Regions from separate parts of the Anaerospora sp. genome, predicted to be linked through region 2. Evidence: riboswitches for the same ligand, from Rfam matches in the RefSeq annotation. Region 2 holds a riboswitch; the other holds the start of a gene.
The links. A riboswitch is a leader RNA that binds a small molecule or an ion and turns the genes downstream of it on or off. The one in region 2 is predicted to bind lysine.

Region 1 (3,172 bases), on a different contig from region 2:
TAAAGGAAGGAATTGACGTAACTTTGTCGAATTTATAAAAATGTAAAACGATGCAGGGAGGATGTTCAAGTGCTCAAAGAACGAATCAAAGTGGCGTTTGCGGATGATAATAAAGAGTTTTCCGAAATCATGAATGAGTATCTCAGCCAGCAGCCTGATATTGAAGTAGTAGGTGTTGCCTACAATGGCGAGCAAATCATATCGATCATTGATGAAAAAAAGCCGGATGTCGTTATTCTTGATATTATTATGCCACATCTTGATGGCATTGGTGTATTAGAGCGAATTAATACTACCGGTGGTAAGCGCCCTAAAATTATTATGCTGACCGCTTTCGGTCAAGAAACAATCACACAGCGTGTTGTTGAATTAGGTGCAGATTATTATGTGTTGAAGCCGTTTAATATGGAAGTACTGGTTAGCCGTATCAGGCAGCTTGCCGGTATGATTACTACTCAGCGCCCGCAGGTAACTGCGCAAGCAATCAAAGCAAAATCTGTTGACGTTGAAGTAACCAATATTATTCGGGAAATTGGTATTCCTGCTCATATTAAAGGTTATCAATATTTGCGGGATGCCATCATGATGATTATATCTGAAATTGAACTGCTTGGTGCCGTTACTAAAGTTTTATATCCTATGATTGCCGAAAAATACTCTACTACTCCCAGCCGTGTGGAAAGAGCAATTCGTCATGCGATTGAAGTTGCCTGGAACAGAGGGAATATCGATATGATTAATCGTTTGTTCGGCTACACGGTAAAACTGGAAAAAGGCAAACCGACAAATTCAGAGTTTATGGCAATGATCGCCGATAGACTGCGTATGGAAATGCGCGCTTAATATTTGATAGTTAAGGCTGCCTGAATGATAGGCAGCCTTAATTTATGAAGAGATTTCGTCGTTACGGCTTGATGAAATAAGGCGTTACGAAGGTGTATTTTACAGATAAGCTGTAAAATACAGATAAAAAGTTCAAAACTTTGTTGACTTCCATGTAACCATTATTATACAATGAACGTAAAATAAATAGACCTCATCCTGTACAGGGTTAAGGTAGAGGTGCGGTCAACAGGAGTACTTTCAGGAAGAGTGGTGTCGATGAACTGGAAGAAAAGGGTTGACTGCCGAAGTGTGAAATGATGCCGGTCTTTCACGCTGGTTTTACATCGAATAGGTGTTAAAACTGTCACTGAAGGTTGTTCTTCGGTGGAGCGCTATCTCACTAGGATAAAGGGAAATATCATATTTTCCATGTTATCCTTTATTTCTGCCTATATAAGGTAGTCGGTGAGATTAGCTCTACCGACTGCCTTATTTTAATTTTCGGAGGTGGCGTTTGTGATTCGGGTATTGGTTTGTGGTGCTTATGGAAAAATGGGTAGAGAAGTATTAAAAGCAGTACATACAGATGATCAGTTGCAAATTGTAGGAGCGGTTGATGTAAAATCTGATTTTAGTGATGTTGGTGATTTGATTGGTGTTGGCAAACTTGGCGTAATGATTGGCAATGATTTGCAAACAATAATCAATGAAACAAAACCACAAGTCATGGTTGATTTTACAAGGCCAGAGTCAGTAATGAATAATATCCGGGTTGCCTTGAATAGTGGGGTATGTCCTGTAGTCGGTACTACAGGTTTATCAGAAGAAAACCTGACTGAAGTTCGCGAATTATGCACGACGACTGGTGTTAATGCGCTTGTTTCACCAAATTTCTCTGTTGGAGCTATTCTAATGATGAAATTGGCACAGGATGCAGCTAAGTATTTTCCTCATATTGAAATAATTGAACTTCACCATGATCAGAAGCTTGATGCGCCATCGGGGACCGCTTTGCGCACCGCTGAACTAATTGCCCAAAAACGGGGAATTTTAGAGCAGGGACATCCTGATGAAGTAGAAAAGCTACAAGGAGCCAGAGGAGCAAATTACGCAGGAATACATATTCACAGCGTTCGCCTTCCGGGATATGTAGCTCATCAAGAGGTTATATTTGGTGGTCTAGGACAAACGCTTGTTGTACGTCATGATTCCATCTCCCGTGAATCCTTTATGCCCGGCGTTGTACTAGCATGTAAAAAAGTGCTTTCAATAAGTGGTCTGGTTTGCGGCTTAGAACAAATAATGGATTAAATGCTGAATGGAGTGGTAGTATGAAAAAGTATAATGTGGCAATTTTAGGAGCTACTGGAGCAGTTGGACAGGAATTTTTAAAGCTAATTGAAGAAAGAAATTTTCCCTTTGCCAATTTGAAATTACTGGCTTCAGCACGTTCAGCTGGTAAAACAATAGACTTTATGGGTCAGACATATGTGGTGGAAGAAGCAAAACCTGAATCCTTTGAAAATGTGCAAATTGCATTATTTGCTGGTGGAGCAGCAAGCAAAGCGCTTGCGCCGGAAGCGGTCAAACGCGGAGCGGTTGTTATTGATAATTCAAGTGCATTTAGAATGGACCCCAATGTGCCTCTGGTAGTACCTGAAGTTAATCCTCTGGCTATTCATGAGCATCAGGGCATCATCGCCAATCCTAATTGCTCAACTATTATTATGGCGATGGCTTTAAAACCAATTTATGATAAAGTAAAAATAAAGAGGATCATCGTCTCTACTTATCAGGCGGTGTCAGGAGCCGGCAAGGAAGCGATAGATGAGCTTGATGAGCAGGTGAAAGCCACAATCGACAAACGTCCGGTTGTAGCTAACATTCTGCCCAGTGCCAGCCTGCCTAAGCATTATCAAATCGCATTTAATCTTTTGCCGCAAATTGACGTTTTTCTAGAAAATGGTTATACAAAAGAAGAAATGAAAATGGTGCATGAAACACACAAGATTCTTGGTGACTCGACTATCGGCATATCGGCAACGACAGTACGTGTTCCTGTTTACCGGAGTCATTCAGAGTCAATCAATCTAGAGCTGGAAGGACCTTTGACTGTAGAGGAAGCTAAGGCTCTAATGGATGCTTTCCCAGGAGTGATTGTTGAAGACAACCCGGATGAGATGATATACCCGATGCCATTATATACATCAGACCGAAATGAGGTTTTCGTCGGTCGCATTCGCAAAGATACTTCTGTACCTCACGGCCTCAACATGTGGGTTGTCGGTGATCAAATTAGAAAGGGCGCAGCGTTAAACGCCTTACAAATTGCCGAATATATGATTGA
Region 2 (3,172 bases):
CCGGAGGACCCTGATAAAAAGATAAATCCCCATCCCGTTGGTAATGGGATGGGGATTTATCTTTTATTGCTGGCGTGACTTGCTCTGTAAGTCAGAAGAATCTTTTTTATTTAAAAACAGCAGATAGAATAGATAAATTGCGAAAACTACCGGGACTCCGGTATAAAGGACAATTTGCTGGGACTCATCAAAGTAAAGACTGGCAATAATTCCGGCATTAAGGAGAAAGGCCAATATTGGTACTAGAGGGTATAAGGGAGTCCGAACTGCCAAGTTTTTTAATTGGCCACCCAACTGTACATATTTACGGCGGAAATTCAACTGGCACCAGGCAATAATCATCCAAATCAGACACCCTGTCAGACCTGTACTTGACATGAGCCATATGTAGACAGTATCAGCTGCATACGTTTCAGTCAGAAGGGATAGACAGGCTAGCAATAAGGTAATTAGTACGCCGCCATACGGAACACCGTTCTTATTGAGGTTGCCCAGCCAGGAGGGTGCATGACCATCTTTAGACATGGACCACAGCAGGCGGGAGCAAGCATAGAGTGCCGAGTTGCCGGCAGATAAAGCAGAGGTTAACACAACAAAGCTCATAACATCTTTGGCAAAAGGAATTCCCAGACGTCCGAAGACATGGGCAAAGGGACTCTCCAGTACTCCGGCTTCTTCCATCGGGATGGTAGCTGCTAGAATAATAATAGCTAATACATAAAATATAATAATTCGTAGTCCGATACCGCGAATAACTTTAGGCACGTGTTTTTCAGGATTTTGACACTCACCTGCGGCAATTCCGACAAGCTCTGCCCCTTGGAAGGAGTAGACTACAGCAATCATAGTTAAAAATACGGCACTAAACCCATTGGGAAATAAGCCGCTGCCCGTATTGTAGTTTGAGAAACCGACAGCTCCTTCATTACCGGAGAAGCCAAAAATCAGGCCGGCACCGGCAATAATAAAGCCAACGATAGCAGCAACCTTAATGCTGGCAAACCAAAACTCTGTTTCACCATAGGCTTTTACGGAAATGAGATTTAGCAGGGCCAAAGCTACAGCAAAGACTGCACACCATATCCAAACAGGAACCTGAGCAAACCAGTGATGCATAATAATTCCGGCTGCTGTGAAATCTGCAGCAATACAAATTGCCCAGTTTATCCAATATAACCAGCCGGTAGTAAAACCTGCGCCAGGGGAAATAAACCGGGACGCATAGCTTTGGAATGAACCAGAAACAGGCATTGCTACCGTTAGCTCCATTAAGCAAAGCAATACCAGGTACATAACAAGGCCGCCGGCAAGATAAGCGAGGATGGCGCCAAAAGGCCCTGCCTGATGGATTGTTTGGCCTGAACCCATAAATAGTCCGGTGCCAATGGTCCCCCCAATAGAAATCATCATTAAATGGCGGGGGAGCATATCACGTTTTAGCCCTTGCTTCTCCGGGCAGAGTTGTTCTAGATCAACACTTGCTTTTGACATGATTTAACCTCCTATTTATTTGCGTAAAAAAGCAGCGTGAACAATCTCACGCTGCTTAAGATAGATATCTTAGCGCTAATGAGATAGTCCTCCACCTAAAAACATTTTAGGTGACAGTCTTGCACTTATTCAGTACAAGCCCAGCAGCAAGTGATTGCCTCAACCCGCGCTTCGGCGAATATCCCTTTCCCTACAATTCATCGCATTGGCAAAGCTTATCGTAGATAATCATGAGTATTCGCGCCTCTATCTGGCACACTATTTATTTCTAAATATGATTATAGTATACTCTTTGTGGACACGTCAATGATTTGTCTTTTTACGATGGGGAAAATACCATAGAATGAAACGAGAATAGTATTGACTGATATGAGCGAGTGTAATATGATGGTAATAATTCAATATCTAAAGGGGAGTAGCTATTAGGTATAGTCAACACCACTGCTAACGCATGGCTGTACCGTTGGAATATCCAACAGCGAGACCTTTAGTATGGCCATATACATACTAAGGTCTTATTTTCGTGGAGAGAAAAGGCCTTACGACGTTTGTAAGGCCTTTTTATTGTTTTGCTATAAAAATATGGTGAAAGGGGTTATTTCGATGGAACTATTGGCAGCGTTAGGCAGTATTACATTCATCAATCTAATACTAAGCGGCGATAATGCGGTCATCATAGCTCTGGCTAGTAGAAACTTACCCCCCGAACAGCGCAAAAAGGCTGTCTTATGGGGAAGTGCGGGAGCAGTGGTATTGCGGATTGTTTTAACTATGATCGCAGCTCTCTTGCTACAAATTCCTTATGTACAATTTGCCGGTGGTTTAGCTTTATTATGGATTGCTGTAAGCTTACTAGGTGATGACAAACAACATGATGTAGCTTGTAAAGAAGCAGCAAGCTTTTCCGAAGCAATAAAAGTAATTTTATTTGCCGATCTTATTATGAGTCTTGATAATGTCCTGGCTATCGCCGGAGTTGCTAACGGCAATATGCTGTTACTTATCGCCGGGCTGGCAATGAGTGTTCCGCTAGTTATTTTTGGCAGTCAGATGTTGATGTCTCTTATGGATCGGTATCCAATTATAATTTATATTGGAGCGGCTATTTTAGGCTGGACAGCAGCCAAAATGATGGTAGCAGATGCTGCTATGGGGCCGATTCTTGAACCCTATGCGCTATTGCTTGAACTTGCATTGACGGCATCTGTGGTTGGCGTAGGCCATTGGCTGAAAGTCCGAGCGCAAAGTGTTCCCGCAAACACAGAAGGTGCTCCTGCTTTTCGGGATGGTGAAAAATAAGTAAAACAACCGGTTCGCTTAAGCGAGCCGGTTGTTTTACTTATATGCACTATGTGTCAGAGATATTGACAGGGAATATCCTGACTGCTACCATAAAATTGTGTATACTGCTTTCAGACAAAATAAATTGTAAGGATGCGTTTTGATGAACGAAATTACCAGTATTGATATAGGACGGGCTGCACTCCGCATGGCGCTTAGTGAAACTCGGCAAGATGAACAAGATACCCGGCAGGGATTGCAAAAGCGAAATATACTGTCGGTGGCTGTTGACTTTGGCGGAGAGTTTGTTCCCTCTGTAAAGAAAATCATTGAAAGGGCTGTCGTAGCTGCACAGCGTCAGGGTGTTGTAGCTGCCAATCACGTAGGTGAGGGGGCGGTT

Region 1: linked by a shared signal. The riboswitch ahead of dapB (4-hydroxy-tetrahydrodipicolinate reductase) and the one ahead of RTR76_RS03165 (amino acid permease) in region 2 are both predicted to bind lysine.

The regions. Positions count from the first base shown of each region.
Region 1 is NZ_DALZUO010000012.1:31,799-34,970, forward strand. It holds gene spo0A (sporulation transcription factor Spo0A) at 70-843, shown strand; lysine riboswitch at 1,050-1,228, shown strand; gene dapB (4-hydroxy-tetrahydrodipicolinate reductase) at 1,342-2,136, shown strand; gene RTR76_RS11405 (aspartate-semialdehyde dehydrogenase) at 2,157-3,172, shown strand, end outside.
Region 2 is NZ_DALZUO010000002.1:230,658-233,829, forward strand. It holds gene RTR76_RS03160 (hypothetical protein) at 1-14, shown strand, start outside; gene RTR76_RS03165 (amino acid permease) at 64-1,491, opposite strand; lysine riboswitch at 1,568-1,748, opposite strand; gene RTR76_RS03170 (TerC family protein) at 2,095-2,790, shown strand; gene RTR76_RS03175 (HutP family protein) at 2,936-3,172, shown strand, end outside.